DNA from 3 places in the Gordonia sp. CPCC 205333 genome. Region 2 is predicted to be linked to each of the others. Evidence: riboswitches for the same ligand, from Rfam matches in the RefSeq annotation. Region 2 holds a riboswitch; each other region holds the start of a gene.
What was found. A riboswitch is a leader RNA that binds a small molecule or an ion and turns the genes downstream of it on or off. The one in region 2 is predicted to bind S-adenosylmethionine.

Region 1: another riboswitch for S-adenosylmethionine. It lies ahead of AAFP29_RS15420 (bifunctional o-acetylhomoserine/o-acetylserine sulfhydrylase); the one in region 2 lies ahead of AAFP29_RS02610 (2OG-Fe(II) oxygenase).
Region 3: another riboswitch for S-adenosylmethionine. It lies ahead of AAFP29_RS02060 (aminotransferase class V-fold PLP-dependent enzyme); the one in region 2 lies ahead of AAFP29_RS02610 (2OG-Fe(II) oxygenase).

Annotation. Positions count from the first base shown of each region.
Region 1 is NZ_JBCLVI010000004.1:189,806-196,086, forward strand. Features, by position in the region: gene AAFP29_RS15405 (MgtC/SapB family protein) at 179-889, shown strand; gene AAFP29_RS15410 (acyl-CoA thioesterase) at 1,015-1,980, shown strand; gene AAFP29_RS15415 (hypothetical protein) at 2,001-2,768, opposite strand; SAM riboswitch class IV at 2,952-3,082, shown strand; gene AAFP29_RS15420 (bifunctional o-acetylhomoserine/o-acetylserine sulfhydrylase) at 3,144-4,469, shown strand; gene metX (homoserine O-acetyltransferase MetX) at 4,513-5,673, shown strand; gene AAFP29_RS15430 (hypothetical protein) at 5,685-6,281, opposite strand, start outside.
Region 2 is NZ_JBCLVI010000001.1:549,053-555,333, reverse strand. Features, by position in the region: gene AAFP29_RS02625 (LLM class flavin-dependent oxidoreductase) at 1-483, opposite strand, end outside; gene AAFP29_RS02620 (MFS transporter) at 480-1,844, opposite strand; gene AAFP29_RS02615 (tRNA-dependent cyclodipeptide synthase) at 1,841-2,527, opposite strand; gene AAFP29_RS02610 (2OG-Fe(II) oxygenase) at 2,527-3,387, opposite strand; SAM riboswitch class I at 3,546-3,633, opposite strand; gene AAFP29_RS02605 (acetyl-CoA C-acetyltransferase) at 3,756-4,913, opposite strand; gene AAFP29_RS02600 (SDR family oxidoreductase) at 4,941-5,744, opposite strand; gene AAFP29_RS02595 (acyl-CoA dehydrogenase family protein) at 5,741-6,281, opposite strand, start outside.
Region 3 is NZ_JBCLVI010000001.1:432,998-439,278, reverse strand. Features, by position in the region: gene AAFP29_RS02080 (MCE family protein) at 1-329, shown strand, start outside; gene AAFP29_RS02075 (winged helix-turn-helix transcriptional regulator) at 344-802, opposite strand; gene AAFP29_RS02070 (DUF2382 domain-containing protein) at 1,201-1,962, shown strand; gene AAFP29_RS02065 (GlsB/YeaQ/YmgE family stress response membrane protein) at 2,067-2,351, shown strand; gene AAFP29_RS02060 (aminotransferase class V-fold PLP-dependent enzyme) at 2,358-3,677, opposite strand; SAM riboswitch class IV at 3,719-3,832, opposite strand; gene AAFP29_RS02055 (acyl-ACP thioesterase domain-containing protein) at 3,962-4,741, opposite strand; gene AAFP29_RS02050 (hypothetical protein) at 4,829-5,047, opposite strand; gene AAFP29_RS02045 (acyl-CoA thioesterase) at 5,334-6,110, opposite strand; gene AAFP29_RS02040 (phosphotransferase family protein) at 6,184-6,281, opposite strand, start outside.

The DNA.
Region 1 (6,281 bases), on a different contig from region 2:
GCCACGACGCCTCGGCATCCCCGGAGCTCGATCATCGAGGCCCAACCTGACCGGCAAAGCAGGTTCGCTTCTTACGATCTTTCGCTATGCCCCAACACCTTTCACCCGGCTACGGCACATGTGACATTCCTAAGCGTGTCCCGACGCCAATGCATCTTGATCTCGGAGGTACCGACCAATGACTACCTGGGATATCGCGCTACGCGTGGGCAGCGGATTGCTATTCGGCGCGACCATCGGATTCGAGCGTCAATGGCGGTCCCGGTCTGCCGGCCTACGCACCAACGCATTGGTTAGTCTCGGTGCGGCGCTATTTGTGGTGATGGGCGCCTATTCGTTCACCGGCCCCGACGCCGACCCCACTCGCGTTGCGGCACAAGTTGTTTCGGGTATCGGCTTCCTTGGAGCGGGTGTCATCATGAAGCAGGGATCCACGGTGTCGGGCCTCAATACCGCGGCGACCTTGTGGGCGTCGGCCGCCGTCGGCGCGTTGGCGGGCGGCGGAATGATCTGGGTTTCGCTGGCTGGTGCGGTCGCCATCATCGCGGCGAACATGGTGCTGCGCCCGCTCGGACGGGCGATGGACCGACAGCACCGGGACAGCCGTGAGGACAACCCGGCCGAGTACCAATTCGAAGTCCGCTGCCCCACCGACTCCGAGGCCGCGATACGTCGACTGGTATTCGACGCGATCTCTCGCCCCGACCTCACCGTGCAATCAATCGCCGCCATCGATCTCCCCGACGACGACGGCGTCCGGATCACCGTGACCGCACTCGCCGACGAACGCAACGATCGTGAGATCGAAGCGGCAATCGCCGACGTCATCGTGGCGCCAGCGGTGAGCGCGGTGCGGTGGACGGTCGTCGATCTCTCCGCGGTCGACTGAGTTCAGCACCAACCGCCCAGATGTAAACGGAATATGGCGACATTCTCACAACAACGTGCCGGACGGCTGCGAGATTCGAGGTCAGGCCATGATCGCTGGATCATTGCCCACGTCAGGAGAACACCATGTCCGCTACGCCGCCTCGCGAGATCACGCTCCGCTTTCTCGCCTCCCCCACCGATGCCACGACATTGGGCGGCGCGGTCCGCGGCGGGCGGCTATTGTCCTGGATCGACAAGGCCGCCTATGCGTGCGCGGCCGCATGGTCGGGCGGCTATTCAGTGACCGTCTACGTCGGCAACATCACCTTCACCCGCGGTATCGAACCCGGCGACATCGTCGAAGTCACCGCGTCGCTGGTCCACACCGGAACGTCGAGCATGCATATCGCCTGCACGGTCCGGTCGGCCGATCCGTATACGGGCGTGTTCACCGTCGCCAGCGACTGCCTGGTCATCTTCGTCGCGATGGGCGAAGACAATCGTCCGCGTCCCGTTCGGCAATGGATACCCGACAACGACGCCGACCGCGCCGTCGAGGCATACGCCACCTCGCGTATCCCAGTTCGCAAGCGCATCGAATCCGCGATGTCGACGATGACGTATTCCGACGCCGGGACCGCACCCCGGTCCCAGACCCGATTCCTGGCCGCACCGACCGACGTCAACTGGGGCGGAAACGCCCACGGCGGGCGAGTGATGGAGTGGATGGACGAGTCCGCATACCTCACCGCGGCGCGCTGGTGCGGCGGCCGGTGCGTATCCGCCTACGTCGGCGGCATCCGGTTCTACGCGCCGATTCACATCGGCGATGTCGTCGAACTCGATGCCAGACTTATCCACACCGGAAAGCAAACAATGCATATCTCCGTACATGTGCGGGCCGGTGATCCGCATACGGGCGTCCTGCGCGACTGCGCGCATTCGTTGACGATTGTCGCGGCCGTCGATGCCGACGGTGACGCGACGGCGGTTCGACGCTGGATTCCAGTTACCGATGAGGACATCGCACTCGAAAGACATGCACGCGACCTCGTCGCACTTCGTGCCAAACTGCCGCGCCGCCCATTGCATAGCGTCGCGTCGGTGTGACATCGGCTGCCTCGTGCGATCTACCGCCCGGCGGATCGGTACGCCAGTGCCAATCGTTCGAAGGCTGCCGCGACATCGACCAACGCGTCACTGATCAGAGCCGCGTCGGCTGACCTGACATCGGTCGACGCATTCGGAGTATTTATCGCGCGGCGATCAGCAGCAAGCAGTTCCATGCTCTCGCGAATCGTCGCGTCTATCCGGTCGAATGTTTCGGCACGGGTCGACTCGACCCCGTTCAGTTCCGGCGTCTGTCCGCGCTCGGGCCGCGCTTGCGGCTCCGGCTTGGGCTGCGGGGTGTCGATCATCCGGTGCCCACCCCGATAGTCGAGTCCGCGCGCCGCCACTGTCGGGGCTGGGGCGGACGACGCGGCGGGCGGCGTCGTGGATTGCGGTGCCACCGGCGGCGGAGTCGACTGTGGCGCAGACGCCTGCGCTACTGACGCCTGCGGCGCGGGGGCGGGCTGTTGGTTGACAGTCCGCGATGGGATCGGCGCATAGAAATGCAGTCCGCCGTGACCGACGAACAACTCGCAGGCCGCGCCGGTTCGCCCGTGGACCGGGCACGGATCGCGTTCCAGAAGTGAATGCGGATATTCGCTGAAGTCAGTCCACTCGAGCCAGCGACGGCGAGTTGGCGCGGCCCCACGATCACCGTCAGTCGCGTGATTGCCGTCGTGTCCGGACGATAGTCGGCACTGCAACGCCCACTCCTGGCCGGGATATCCCACCGCAGCACGCTCGGACGCATTACAGATGACCGTTGACCAACAGCCTTCTACATTCATCAAGCCTCCCGGGCACATCTGCGCCACCGGGATACTCGTCAGAACCAGATACGGCAGCTACTTCACCGGCCACCCTACCCCGCCGAGGGCACCCGTCGCGTCGCCACCTCGCCGCCCGATTTTTCCTCGCCGTGATCGAGAGGGTTCAGTTCGGCGACGAACGGTGTTATACCCTTGACGCCAGGTCATGAGCATCAGCGGCAAGCCCCGGCTGGCTGATCAGCAACCCTCCTCCGCGGTGGGGTGCTCCGGGTGATGACCGGGTTGTAGGTCACTCATCGGCAACGATGCGGGACATGCGGCAAGCGCGGGTCCGAAGGTCGGACCCTCCAAACGGGGTAACACCCCGCCGACCGAGAAAGAGACTTCACCGAAATGTCTGACACCCCTGACACCACTGTGGATACGACTGCCAACTGGAGCTTCGAAACGAAGCAGATCCACGTCGGACAGTCGGCCGATGCTGCCACCAACGCTCGCGCTCTGCCGATCTACCAGACCACCTCATACGTCTTCAACAACACCCAGCACGCCGCGGATCTCTTCGGTCTCGCCGAACCCGGCAATATTTACACCCGCATCATGAATCCGACACAGGACGCCGTCGAGCAGCGCCTCGCCGCCCTCGAAGGCGGCGTGGCAGCTCTGCTCGTTGCCTCAGGGCAGGCCGCGGAGACCTACGCGATTCAGAACATCGTCGAAGCCGGCGGCCACGTCGTCTCGAGCCCTCGTCTGTACGGCGGCACTTACAACCTCTTCCATTACACCTTGCCCAAGTTCGGCATTGAGGTGTCCTTCGTGGACGACCCCGACGATCCCGTGTCGTGGCAGGCCGCGGTCCGCCCGAACACTCGCGCCTTCTACGGCGAGTCGATCTCCAACCCCAATATCGAGGTGCTCAATATCCCGGTCGTTGCCGAGGTCGCGCACCGCAACGGTGTCCCGCTGATCATCGACAACACCGTCGCCACGCCATACCTGCTCAATCCGATCGCTCATGGCGCCGACATCGTCGTGCATTCGGCCACCAAGTACATCGGCGGCCACGGCACTGCAATCGGCGGCGTGATCATCGACAGCGGCACTTTCGACTGGCGGGTCCAGCGTGACGGTGTCGACTTGTTCCCCGGCTTCACCACACCGGACCCGAGCTACCACGGCGTCGTGTTCGCTGACCTCGGTGCGCCCGCCTACGCCCTCAAGGCTCGCGTGCAGTTGTTGCGCGACACCGGTGCTGCTATCTCGCCATTCAACGCGTTCTTGCTTGCGCAAGGTTTGGAGACGCTGAGCCTGCGCGTCGAGCGTCATGTAGCGAACACCGAGAAGGTCGCGGCTTTCCTTACCGGGCACGACCAGGTGGAGAGCGTCAACTACGCCGGTCTCGAATCGTCGAAGTACTACGAACTCGCAAAGCAACTGGCCCCCAAGGGGATTGGCGCAGTCATCAGCTTCGAGCTGTCCGGCGGCGTTGACGCGGGCAAGAAGTTCGTCGATGCGCTGACCTTGCACAGCCATGTCGCCAACATTGGCGACGTGCGCTCGCTGGTGATCCACCCGGCATCGACCACGCACAGTCAGCTCACCCCGGAGGAGCAGCTCGCCGCAGGCGTTACCCCCGGCCTGGTGCGACTAGCTGTCGGGATCGAGGGCATCGACGACATCATCGCCGATCTCGAACAGGGATTCGCCGCTACCGCGTAGTGTCCGGCAGCCGCCACCATAGTTCTACCGAGGAAGACCACCGCTGTCCGTGAGTATCGACCTACCCGCTGCCCCCTTGGGGCACAACACTTTCGATGACTGGGAGACGTCAGCAGACGCCGTCTTGCACAGCATCGGGGTCGGGTCGATCGCGCTCGACAACGGAGCGACGCTCGACGATGTGACCCTGGCGTTTCAGCGCTGGGGCGCATTGTCGCCGTCTCGGGACAACGTGGTGCTGGCCCTGCATGCACTGACCGGAAATTCCCACGTCACCGGCCCGGCCGATGACAGCTTTCCGATGGCCGGCTGGTGGGATGGGCTGATCGGGTCCGGCTGTGCTGTCGATACCGACGAATGGTGCGTTGTCGCGGTAAACGTGCTCGGCGGCTGTCACGGCTCAACCGGACCGGGAAGTAGTCATCCCGCCGACGGCCGCCCCTATGGTTCACGTTTTCCGCAACTCACCGTCGCCGATCAGGTGCGCGCGGAAGTCGCGCTGATCGATGCGCTTGGAATCCCTTCGGTCGCAGCGGTTCTCGGCGGTTCAATGGGCGGGGCTCGGTCGCTCGAATGGGCCGTCGCCTACCCAGACCGAGTGCGCTCAGCGCTGGTTCTCGCCGTTGGCGCGCGAGCCACCGCAGACCAGATCGGCACGCAGACAACACAAATCGCGGCGATCAAAGCAGATCCCGCCTGGCAGGGCGGCGACTACTACGGCACCGGCCAGGTACCGGCGACCGGCATGGGCATCGCCCGGCGCATCGCGCACCTCACCTACCGAGCGGAGTCCGAGCTCGATGAGCGATTCGGGAATCATCCTCAGGCCGGCGAACTGCCGCTCGCCGGTGGGCGCTATGCCGTCGCGAGCTACCTTGAACATCAAGCGGCCAAACTGATTACCCGATTCGACCCAGGCAGCTACGTGGTTCTGTCCGAGGTTCTCAACCATCACGACGTCGGCCGCAACAACGGAGGCATCGACGCCGCTCTTGCCGGCTGCCCGGTCCCGGTGATCGTCGGAGGCATCGAATCCGATCGACTCTATCCGATCCGATTACAGCGTGAACTCGCCGACAAACTCGGCAATTGCGTCGGCGGTCTGCAGACTATCGATTCCGACAAAGGCCACGACGGATTCCTCACCGAATTCGCCGCGATCGCCGAATTACTCACGTGGACAATGGATCTCGCACGACGCTAAGTCGCTATCAGCTAGCGCTGCGGCACTACCGGTGGTGGTGGCGTGCGGGGCGCCCGCTGCGTCTGACCGCCCTCGCCCGGCGCACTCTGCGGTCGCGGCGCGGGCGATGGCGACGGAATCAGGCCCGACGGAATCAGGTCCGGCGGCAACGGAATTCCCGACGGGACAAACGGGATCGACGGAGACGTCGTAGTTGAGGTGGATGGCCCACTGGTAGGCGGTTTCGACGACGATTCTGAACTTCCCGACGACGAGCCCGTTGGCAAGGTCGTCGGCACCAACGTGCGGGTGCGCGCCGGGGTGGTCGGATTCAATTGCGTTGTGGCCCAGCCTGGCCCGGCACCATCGCGCGTGTCTGGGGCCAACGTCGCATCGCCCTGCGGACCGAAGTCGCCGGCAGCGGTAGTCCGTGTCGTCAAAATCGACGCTTCACTGACCGTCGGAGTACTGGGACCAGATGGCACAAAGCGGCTTTCGCTACTCGTCAGCGAACCGCTCGCGTATACCGACATCGCGATCACACCGACCGCCGCCCCCACCACTATCAGAGGCGCAGTGGACAACCAGTCACGATTGCGGCGACCACCGATCGTCGCCAATTTCGTTAG
Region 2 (6,281 bases):
CGCGAGCCCGGTCTTTATCCGCGCGGAGTCAACCAATTCACGCAGGTCACGAGGTTTCGGAAGGACCACGCCGTCGACGACGGGATGGTCGGCGACTGGCACCACGGCTGGCGTCGGGGTGCGCGTCAATGCTTCGCGATACTGATCGGCTCGCCCGGAGCTGCGCCCGAGGCCAAGGTCAACCCGGCCAGGATGCAACGTGGCGAGCGTGCCCCATTCTTCGGCGACACGGGCCGCGACTCGCTGGCTCAGTTGAACAGCACCCGCGCCGACGCGGATGGTCGACGTCGCGGACAGTACATGTGCCGCGACCACGGCCGGCGCCGACGACGCGAGAGACGCGAAGTGATGTTCGGCCAGCCAATACCGGCGGTAGCCGGACTGCTCCGCGGATCGCGCGAGGTCCGCCGCATTCTCCAACGCCTCCCGGGCGGTGCCACCCGCGCGGATCGGCACCAGGTCGAGAATGCCGAGTTCGGTCATTCGACGGCCTCGACGTCGTCGGAGATCAGCAGGTTCGCGGCCAATGCCACGAGCGCGGCAGCGAGCAGGAAAACACCCACGGAGAGCAGGCCGTCGTCGGCGCTACTCGACGCGTAGAGCGCGGCCGCCACGGCAGCTCCCAGCGCGCCGCCGAAGTTGTGGGCGGTCCACGACGCTCCGATCGCGAAACCCGACTCTGACGACGGCACCGCCGACAACGCGGCGAGCGTCGCGGGAGCCAGAATCAACGCCCACCCGACACCGAAGAACACGAACCCGATGAGAAGCGCCACGACGGAGTCGGTGATCGCTCCGATCAGGATGGTTCCCGCGGTCACCGCGAAAGCCGCGAACCCGTACCGCAGCGGAGTGTTCGGACCGCTACGGTCGACCCACCGGCCAACGCGCGGCGAGGTGATCGCCATCGTGCCGCTGACCAGCAATAACGACAGTCCGATTATCCGCTCACTGAGGTTGTGCCATTCCGATAGGTACTGCGGGAGGATCAACAGCGCCGATGCGTAGAACGCCGCCAGGAAGAAATCCGACGACAGTGCCGCGCGGAATCTGGGATGGCTGAGCAGTTCGACGCGCAGCAGCGGATCGTTGGCGCGACGTTCGACCGCGACCAAAGCCACCGCTGCGGCGAGTGCGATCACCGCCGACACGATTACCGGTGCACTGACCCATCCGGTACTTGCCGGGAGGGACAGGACCGCGACGGTCGCTGCGACGGCAAGGGCCAAGAACACCTGGCCGGGTATGTCTAGGCCGACCTTCGGGCTGGGTGGCGGCGACGGGACGGCCGCGATGATCAAGGCGAGCGCGATGAGACCGAACGGCACGTTGATCCAGAACACTGACGGCCAGCCGAAGGTCGGGACCAGCAGTCCGCCGAGGACTGGGCCGATGGCCAGGCCGACGCCGTTGACGGCGTACAGCCAGCCGACCGCCCGACCCCGCTCTCCCTCCGGAAATAGCTGCTCCACCAGCGTCGAAGTTCCGGTATAGAGAACGGCACACGCCGCTCCCTGGACGAATCGGGCGGCGATCAGAGCGCCGATGGTCGGCGCGAGACCAGCTCCGATCGACGCGACGACGAACAATCCGAGACCGGCGAGCAGTACCGGACGCCGCCCCTTCTGATCGCCGAGCCGGCCGGCGGTGACCATGAACATCGCGAGCGCGGTGAGGAAGCCGCTGAGTACGAGTTGGGAGACCCCGATCGAGGTGTGCAGTTCTCGCGTGATGGTCGGCAACGCGGTCGAGACGATAGTCAGGTCGATACAGCCGAGGAAGGACGCTGTCGCCAGGCCGATGAAACCAGCGGTCCGACGCTTCGTCGGAGCCACCGTGGTCACTTCGCCGACTTCCGTTTCTTGAAACGCAGCGGGAGCCACGCGGCGCCGTCAGTGACAAACAGATCGCGGGTGGCCTGCATCGCGTTCGAGATCTGCTGTGGGTAGACGACGAAGTCGTAACCCTGCCGCGCCCACAGCGGCTGGATGATCGGCACTTCCTCGAGAAGGTAAGTGCGGCAACCGTTCCGAATCCGGTCGACATCGGGCAGGTTCTCGCCGCGACGGGCTACGAAGCGATCGATGGTGGATTCGATCGCCCCCGCGTACTCCCGGTTGGTCCGGTACACCGTGCGGATTTCGTCGAGTGCACGCGGATAATTCGGGTCGCTTAGCGCGTCATCCCACCGGAGAACGTCGACGTCGGCGGTCAACAGGTCCAGTAGCGGTTGATTTCGCGCAAGCCATTGGTCACCCCGACGTCGAGTCTGCTGATAGGCCCGCGCGGGTGTCGCGTCAACGTTGTGCCGTTGCAGGGTGTCGGCGACGGCGACGGTCACGCGGGCGAATCCACTGCGGTTCAGCAGGTCGATGGTCGCACCCAGTTTCTCGCCCTCGTGATAGTCGGCACCGACGCTGACCAGCAGGATCGTCGAGCGATCGGTGTAGTCGTATTGAAAGCCCTTGAGGTCGAAGGCTGCCTTGTGGGAGACCGAGCCGACGGGTGCGGCAAGTGTGAGTGTCATCAGCTCCACACCGCCAGTGCCTGATCCTGGTTTCGGACGCCGATGAACAGGCCGATGGTCACGCGCGGTCGATCATGCGACGGCGCGACCGCATGTACGCGGCGCGGGTCGATGAAGATCGCCTCGCCCACCTCGGGGCGAATGGTGAGTACGGGATCGCCAACCGCGTCGCGGTTCACTCCCCAAACTCGTTCGCCGGACAATTCTTGGTACTCGTCCTCGGTTGGGTAGACATCCCAGATCTCGAGTTCGCCGCCGCTGTCGGGAACGTCGAGGTAGACATTCACCGACAACTGCCTGCGGATATCGAGGTCGTTTTCGGGGAGGTTTCGCCTCACATTGTCGGTATGCGGCTCCAGGTCAACACCGGCCTGCTGGTATCGCACGACGCCAGCGAAGAATTTCCGACTCTCCGAGGTCAGCAGGGTGGCACCGGTCGGCCAGGCTTCGTCGAGCAGGATGCGCAGAGTGTCGGCCGGGTACTGGTACGGAGCGGCGAGTTCCCGTAGTCGGCCGCGATGATGCGCGGCCTCGTCGAAGTAGTTTTCCTGCCCATCGACCCCGACCTCGGAGAAGGCCTGGCCGATCCGCCGGAATTGTGGGTCCGTCGCGAGCGGACCGTGATCGTCACGTCCGACGAACCGGTCGCGAAGCCCTTGCAGAGCGACCCCGGTTGCCGCACCTGCGACACGGACCGCGAATACGTCGCCTTTCAGTAGCTGGAGCAGATGGTCCGCCGAGAATTCGTCGACGGTCGTGCCGACGATCAGTCCGCTCGCACTTCTCGACGCCGGGGAATCAGACGCAAGGTAATCAGCTGGCGAAGCGGTGGACGTGGTCTCGGTCAAGGTCGTTGTCATCGTCTTCCTCCCGCGGCCGGGCTGGGCCGCTTCAAATGGCAATGGACCCCGCGCGGTGACGCGGGTCGCACAGGAAACGATCACGAACGCCCAGCAAGACACGACAAACAGACGTCGAGCCGCCGATCTCCCCCAAGACATGGTCGAAGTTCGCGATTCGTTCATCGGTCTGGCATTAGCACCTTGTGGTTGCCCACGGTTGCTGCGGCGTCAAAGAGCCAGTCTCTCGGCCGCTCGTGATGATCTGTACGAAACGAAAGATAAGCCGGTCCCGCAAAGCGCACAATCCCGCGAACGGGACTGTCACCGCATCGCTGCCGGTCAGAAGTAAAACTCTTAGCGCCCAAAACTATCGAGTGGTACCCCGACTACCCAAGCCGTTCGACAATCGTCACATTCGCGGTGCCGCCGCCCTCGCACATCGTCTGCAGGCCGTAGCGGCCTTCGGTGCGCTCCAATTCGTTGAGCAGGGTCGCGAACAGTTTTGCGCCGGTTGCACCCAGCGGGTGGCCCAATGCGATACCGCCGCCATTCGGGTTGACTGTGGCCGGATCGGCGCCGGTCTCCTTGAGCCACGCGAGAACAACCGGCGCGAATGCCTCGTTGATCTCCACGACGTCGATGTCGTGGATGCTCAGGCCGGTCTTCTCTAGCGCGTACTTGGTCGCCGGAATAGGAGCCGAAAGCATCATCACCGGATCATCTCCGCGCACCGAGAGGTGGTGGATCCGCGCCCGAGGAGTCAACCCGTATTCCTTGAGCGCGCGCTCGGACACGACCAGCGTCGCCGACGCTCCGTCACAGATCTGCGATGCCACTGCGGCGGTCAGCGACGATCCTTCGGCGAGCACATTTAACGACGCCATCTTCTCCAGCGAGGTCTCCCGCGGGCATTCGTCGACGACGCAATCACCAAGCGGCACATACTCTTTGTCGAAACGCCCGGCCGCGATGGCGGCCTTGGCTCGCTGATGCGACTGCAGCGCCCACGCTTCCATATCCGGCCGGGAAATATCCCACCGCTTCGCCATCATGTCGGCGCCGACGAACTGAGAGATCTCGGTATCGCCGAAGCGCGCGCGCCAGCCTGGGGATTCGGCTGTGGGAGTGGTAAATCCGAGCTCTTGCCCGGCAATCATGGCCTGCGAGATGGGGATTGCGCTCATATTCTGCACACCACCGGCCAACACGACGTCCTGCGTTCCACTCATCACGCCCTGCGCTGCGAAATGTATTGCCTGCTGCGATGATCCGCATTGCCGGTCCACCGTCGTGCCGGGTACGCCGAGCGGCTGCCCGGCGGTCAACCACGCCGTGCGGGCGATATTTCCCGCCTGCGGCCCGACGGTGTCCACACACCCGAAGACCACGTCATCGACCACGTTGGGGTCAATGCCGGTGCGGTCCAGGATCGCGTTGATGACATGCGCGCCGAGATCGGCTGAGTGAACTTTGGCCAGCGAGCCGTTACGTTTGCCGACCGGGGTGCGCACGGCATCGACGATATAGGCCTGTGGGGTGGACATATGTTGACTCCCTTGATATTTCGGCGGTCAGGCGCGCTGGGAAGAGATCGAGACGATCTCGCCGGTGAGGTAGGTTGTGTAGTCGCTGGCGAGCATCGCGATGGTGGCGGCGATCTCCCAGACCTCCGCCGCACGACCGTATGCTTCGCGCGACGCGAGTTCGTCGAGAAGTTCGTCGCTGGTGACTTTCGCCAGAAACGGATGCCGGGCGATAGACGGTGCGACGGCGTTGATTCGGACGCCGAACTCGGCGGCTTCGATCGCCGAACATCGTGTAAGTGCCATCACACCGGCTTTCGCTGCGGCGTAATGGGATTGGCTGTGCTGCGCCCGCCAGCCCAGGACCGAGGCGTTGTTCACCAGCACACCGCCGTGCCCCGCATCGCGGAAATATCGCAGCGCGGCGCGGGTGGCGCGGAATGTGCTGTTGAGGGTGATGTCGATGACGCGATCCCACTGCTCGTCGGTCATGTCGACGACTGGTGTCTCACCGCCAAGCCCGGCGTTGTTGACCAACACGTCGATCCGACCGAGTTCGCTTGCGGCACCGTCGATCAGCGCATCCACCTGCGCCGTACTCGAGACATCACACACGATCGCCGACACCTTCTGCTCCGGGAACTCGACGGTCAGTTTCTCGACGGTCTCGTTCAGGCGACGTTCGTGGAAGTCCGAGACCACCACCTCGCCACCCTCCAGGAGCACGCGGCGGGCCGAGGCGAACCCGATCCCGGTGCCCGCGGCAGCGGTGACCACAACTTTCTTGCCCGCGAGCAGGTTGTGTCCGGCGACTTCGTCAGGAATCCGCGCGAGCGGCGAAACGGGGGTCATGCACGAGCCTCTCTCGGTAAGCCGAGCACTCGCTCGGCGATAATGTTGCGCTGCACCTCGTTTGAGCCGCCGTAGATGGTGTCGGCACGGGTGAACAGCAGAAGGCGCTGCCATTCGTCCAGTTCGACGGTGCCCGGCGCGTAGATATCGTTCGGCTGTCCCTCGGTGGTTTCGCTCGGGCCGATCAGCGACGGCGCTCCGACAACGTCGATCGCCAACTGTCCAAGGTCGCGATGCCAGTTGGCCCACAACAGTTTTGCCACCGAAGCTGCGCCCGTCTCGTTGACGATTTCGCCGGACAGAGTTCGCTGTGCGTGGGCACGCATGACCCGTAGGCCAATGCGGGCGCGAATCAGGCGCGAGGCGATCTCCGGATTCCGCACCGAGCCATTGGCTTTCGCCTCGGCGTTGACGGCGTCGAGTTCACGGGCGAAACCTACCTGCTGCCCGAGCGTCGACACGCCGCGCTCGAACTGAAGCAACCCCATCGCGACTTTCCAGCCAGCACCCGGCGATCCGACGATGAGGTCGGCGTCG
Region 3 (6,281 bases), 120 kb from region 2:
GCCAGATTCACTTCGGCATCGTGCTGGAGACAAATAATCCCGCAGCGTGTACGCAAGGCTACGAGAGTACGACAGCGATGATCGCGAAGATCAAACGCACCAACCCACGCTTTGACATCAACTACGATGACTTCCCTTTCAACACAGATGCCAGATGCACTGTGCCGCAAGGGAGTCCAACGAGCGTGCGCGGCGCGAACCGCGCCGCGCTAGCCAATCCCGCCTACCCACAACCCTGGGACAACAAACCCAAGAAAGATCCTGACCGCCTCAATCTAAACCCGCTGGCACAGCAGATCGCCACACTGATGGGTGTACACGCCAAATAGAACGTCACATACTTTCAGGCCGAACGCGCGGCGCCCGGACCCGGACGTAGTGCGAGTGCGCCAAGGTGCAGGACCTCGCCGCAATGACTGCACGTCGGCGTGATCGTCGCTTGATGGTCACAAGCGCTGTGCTCCAGCACGACTGGCGGACCATTAGGCGCCGACCATTTGTCGCCCCATTGCGCCATCGCGCCAAGCACATGCCACAGGTCCATCCCTTTTTCGGTCAGCACATATTCACGCCGGATGGGCTTGTCGGCGTACTGCACACGAGTGAGAATTCCATTGGCGACCAGGTCATCGAGCCGTTTGCTCAGGATATTGCGGGCGATCCCTGTCCTGGATCGAAAGTCCTCGAAGCGCGTGATGCCCATCATGGCGTCACGGATCAGCAGGACGCTCCACCGCTCACCGATGATGTGAGCACACTGCGCGACCGAGCAGTTCATCTCGGTAAATGAGGTCCGTGGCACGTTCGCGAGCGTACGCCTGTGACCTGCTTCATTCGGTCGCAACCGGATGAAACCGCCGTTGACGGCCATCGCGAGGTCAGGGCGTCGACAACCTCCGGCCCCATCGTTATTCGATCGTAATAATTCACCCCCATAGACGTTCGCATCGTCGTGAGCATTAGGCCAATATCGACTCGGATAAGTCTGAATATCTCTGCGCGACACCAGATCGCATTTCGTCGGTAGATCCATATTGGGGCGCTTAGCCTGCACGTTATACGGCGTCCGCTATGTCCACTGTGTCCGATATCGCAGGGTTGCATGTCCATGACGTCGTGCGTTTACTCGCTAATGAGTGCGGATAGCGAATCCGCACTTCCCAGAAGCCAAATATTCGCGTCGAAAGGTGAAGACTGATTATGACTCGTACACCCGAACTAGACGCCGTTGCCCACTCGACCGTTTATGACAATGCTGGCGAAAAGGTCGGCAAGGTCGAGCAGGTATATATTGACGACCGCAATAGCCTTCCCACCTGGATCGCAGTCAAAACCGGGTGGTTCGGATCATCCTCGCTGGTCCCGCTTGCCGGTGCGAAGCACCAAGGTGATCGCGTTGACGTCGTCACGACCAAGGATAAAATCAAGAGCGCCCCACATCTGGACGCAGCCGACGGAATTTCGACCCAGCAGGGCAAAGAGTTGCTCGATCACTACGGATTGACCGAAAAGTCGTCGGGTTGGGATAACTACGGCGAGCACAACGGCCGCTCGCAAGACGAGCGGCCGACACCTACCAGAACGGGCGTCACCAGCGAAGATGCTGCGGGTGAAAGTCTAGTGCGGTCCGAAGAACAGTTGAATGTGGGCACCGAGAAGGTCGCAACGGGCAAGGCCCGCCTGCATAAGTATGTAGTTACCGAGGAACAGTCCGTGACCGTGCCGGTGACCCATGAAGAGGTTCGCGTAGTCCGCGAACCGGTCAACTCCGACGTGCCGGTTGGTGAGATCGGCGAAGCCGAGACCGAAGTCACCCTCCACGAAGAACAGGTCGTCGCCGAAAAGAAGACCGTGCCCGTCGAACGTGTCGGCCTGGCGGTCGACGAGGTAACCGACAAGGAATCAGTTTCCGGCACGGTCCGCAAGGAACGTATCGAAACCGAAGGCGTCGACACCAAGTAGCCGACGCTGGATTGCCCGCGGTATCAGAATCGATGCCGCGGGCATACCCCGCGTTGATGCCAACCAATCCCCATAACTATTACCTAATATAGAATGGAATAGCCATGATCTGGACCATAATCAGCGCGATTGTTATCGGCCTCATTATCGGCGGGCTAGCCCGGTTGATAATGCCAGGTGATCAGAAAATCGGGCTCATCATGACGATCGTATTGGGGGCGGCCGGATCATTTCTTGGATCTTGGCTCACCTACCAGCTTGGCTATAAGAACTCGAACGGTGGCTGGGAGGTCATCCCGTTCATCGTCGGGATAGTCATCGCGATCATCCTCATCGGCATCTATGTGCGCATATCGGGTGGTCGGCAGCTCAAGCGAGCGGGCCGGTAGGTCCGCTTACCAGCCACAGGGCGAGCCGGCGGCTCCGTGGCCCGTCAGTCGCTCGCGCGTCTCCGGAACCGGATTCCACTGCCCTTCGTCGGATCGATAGTCCCAACCGGGCCCCGACTCGACTAGAGCCGCCACTGCGGCGATCAATCGATCGACATCGACCACCGAAGTTCCCAGTCCGACGCTGGCCCGAAGCGCGCCGTCGTCGACACCGAGACGCGCGAGAAGCGGATGTGCACAGAATCGTCCGTCCCGTACGCCGATGCCGTATTCGGCCGACAAGTATGCCGCGACGTGGCCAGGTTCGAAACCCGCGAGGGTGAACGCCACGATCCCGACGCCGTCGGCGCTGTCTGACCAGATACGCAGAAACCGCACCCCGGCAATGCCTTCAAGGCCGGCTCGAAGTCGCTCGGTGAGATACGACTCCTGCTCCCGGACTGTGGCCTCGTCGAGCGATCCGATTGCATCGCAGGCGGCCGCAAGTGCCACCGCGCCAAGCACATTCGGCGAGCCGGCCTCGTGCCGCTGCGGAGAAGGTGCCCATTCGACGTTGGCGACAGTCACTTCTCGTACGGCACCGCCGCCGGCGAGGTAAGGTTCGGCGGCGTCGAGCCAGTCCCGTCGCCCGATCAGCACCCCCGCACCGAATGGTGCGTAGAGCTTGTGACCGGAGAAGGCCAGGTAGTCGATTCCGCTGGCGCACAGATCAATTCGTCGATGAGGCGCCAGCTGCGCGGCGTCGACCAAGATCCGGGCGCCGAAGCGATGCGCCAGCGTTGCCAGCCTTTTCAGTGGCAACACTTCGCCAGTCACATTCGATGCCCCGGTAATGGCTAGCAGCGCAGCAGGTTTGGCCCTCAACTCGTCGGCGAGACGATCTATCGTCGTCTCGATTGACTCCGCGGTAGTTACCACGCGCCGCCCTCGGTGACGCCACGGCAAGAAGTTTGCGTGGTGCTCCACGTCGAGCACCACCGTGTCGCCCGGCACGCAGGCGGCCAAGAGATTCAGGGAATCGGTTGTGTTCCGGGTGAATACGACAGTCTGATCGTCGGCGCAGTTCACGAATCGGGCAACCGAGCCTCGGGCCGACTCATAGCAGTCAGTCGACACCCTCGAGGCGTAGCCAGCCCCGCGATGCACACTCGCGTAGAAGGGCAGCAGTTCGGCCACCCGATCGGTCACCTGCGCCAGCGCCGGGGCGCTGGCCGCGTAGTCGAAATTGGCGTAGACGCGAGATCCGCCTTGTACCAGCGGAACTGAGAGATCACACCCGGAGACCCGAGCAATGGGGGCACATGGGCGATCGAGAGTAGCGGTCATCAAGTAACCCTTCGGTCAGGGACCTCGGGTACGACAGTCGAAGTCCGCGCTTGCCGCGCCCAATCGGACGACAGCCCGGTCGTCACCCGGAGCACCCCGCCGCGGTGGAGGGTTGCCGACCAGCAAGCCGGGGCTTGACGCTGGTACTCATGACCTTTGCCGAGGTTGGCAGACCGCGTGCCCACTTGTCAACCCCGTGTCTGACGAACGAAACAGATCGCCGCCGAATGTCATGCGAAGGACGGAGCCGGCCCGATCAGTGGCACGCTTTTATACGGACCTGGTCAAGGAAGGGATTCCACGCTCATCGCGGCGGCCGTGCGGTCACCTGCCACCAGCCAAGCGTAGAGCGTCTGCCCGGCGCGGTAAGCGAGCAACTGAGGCGCGTCTTCGATCTGCAACGGTGAGTTATGTTCGACGACGCCGCGCATCGGAAGTCGTTCGCGGAGATCGGGTTGTGTCGCGAGCACCTCTTCCAACGCGGTCCAGTACACGGCGTTGTTGACGTGCTGAATGATGTCGAGGTCGGCAGCGCGCAGCAGGAACGGCACCTCGAACGCATCGACATGCGGGGCGGGATCGAGCCACTTCTTCCATCGGAGCACTCCCGGCTCCGCTGCGGAGCCGACGGTGTTGACGAAACTGTCACTCAACGCCGACGGCGTGACGGTCTCGACGTTGAAGTTGATCCAGAACGCCTCGGTCTCGACCCGTGTCCCGCGATGCCCGTCGAGGTCGATCCGCACATTGCACCACCGCGAACCGATCTTCGACCCCCACCGCTCGATGTCGAGCACGTCCGGCTGTTCGCCACCGGCAAGGATCTCGATCACCGTTCGGCGCACAACCCAGTGCGGATGGATCTCGTCATGTCGGATATGAAGCAGGTGGTCTTGACCCGCGTCTTGCAGATAACGGGCGACACCGTCGAATTTGAGCCGATGATCCTGGCTGACGGCGTCCCCTCGCACGGTCCGCTGTGCGGTAAAGATCGCGCCGCTGTCCAGCAACTCTCGACGTCGTTGCGGATCGCTGATGCGTCGGGGTAAAGGCTCACCAATCACGTCAAGAGTCTTCCACACCGATGTGTCTACGGCGACGCCGGAATCTGGTCTGTGAACAATCCTGCCGGGCGCGTCGGCCCGCCGCCGTTACTGACTCGGTTCGGGCAGTTTGACGTCGCAATCGGTGACCTTCGGATTGACTCCGAAGTAGTTCAGCGGGCCTGCGACAACGGTGAGCGCGATCGTTCCCGCAGTGGCGCAGTTGGTTTGAGCGTTACTGAAGTAGTCCCGCTGAAATGCGGCCAGCAGACCGATCAGCAACCAGACCACAATGAGGAAGCTTAGTATTCCGCCACCACGCCGCATCTCATGCCTCCGTCTCGGGTACACATCCAATCGATGTCATACGTATTCCCCGGTTAGGCGTCGATCAAACATCGGCCGCTCCAACGTAGGCCCTCGTCGTCGACGGCTACCTGATAATTCGCTATCGCAACGCGGCCGTTAGCTGATGGCAACCACGCGGACTCGCGAGGACTGACCGAACCCCGCTATTTCGATCGATATTCCCCCAGATACCGCCCTGCCACCCCCATTGACAGATAACCCGATCCCGGACGGTGGGGCCACAACAATCAACCGCGAACCGAAACTACCCACGCCACAAGGCTTCCTGGCTCGTCGATGCGATCAACTCGCCATCATTGGCGACAATCGCGCCGCGTACCAACCCCCGCGCACCGGCGGTGGTCACCGGAGTGATGTCGTAGCAATGCCACTCGTGCGGGTCGAATGTGCGATGAAACCATATCGAATGATCAAGGCTGGCAGCGAGATTCGGCGTCATCAGCGCCTTGAGCGATGCACCGGGCGGCCGGGCGGCCGGTACCGGCCCGATGTCGGATAGCAGCGTTAACACGCAGGCCCGCAGCAGTGGGTTGTCGGCTACGGGTCGGCGGGTCCGGATCCAGAACGGCGCCAGAACAAATGGTTCCGGGTCGCCGGCACGACCGCGCATTTCAAAGTCCTTCGATAGGGCCATCGTGGTACCCACCTCTACCGAATCCTCAAGCGCGAGAGCGGGAACCGGCGGGGTGTAGCCATCTGTTCCCGGCTCAGGACGATGGAAGGACGTGATCATCTCGAAGATGGCGACGTCATTCTGTTCTACGGTTACCCGACGGGTCGCGAATGATCGGCCATCGCGAACTCGCTCGACCCGCAATACGATATCCACCCCATACTGCCCGCCGCGAATGAAATACGCGTGCAGTGAGTGCGGCAGTTTGTTGCCATCGACGGTCGCCCCTGCTGCGGCGAGGGCGCGTGCGGCGATGAATCCGCCGAACAGTCGGCCGTCCTCACTCCCGCCGGGGCTGCGCCCGACAAACGTGTCTCCGTCGCGCGTGAAACTCAGCAGCGCGGCCATTCGGGCGTCTTCGGCCACTGGTTCTTTATCGGTCACCAATTGAGCTTGGCAGATGGTGATGTTTCCCCGTGAATCAACCCGACAAGATCGTCAACGCCCGCTCGGCCAGCAGACCCGGCCGACGGGTCAGCAGGTCAAAGTCGACGTCCACTGCCTCACCCATCGCACCAG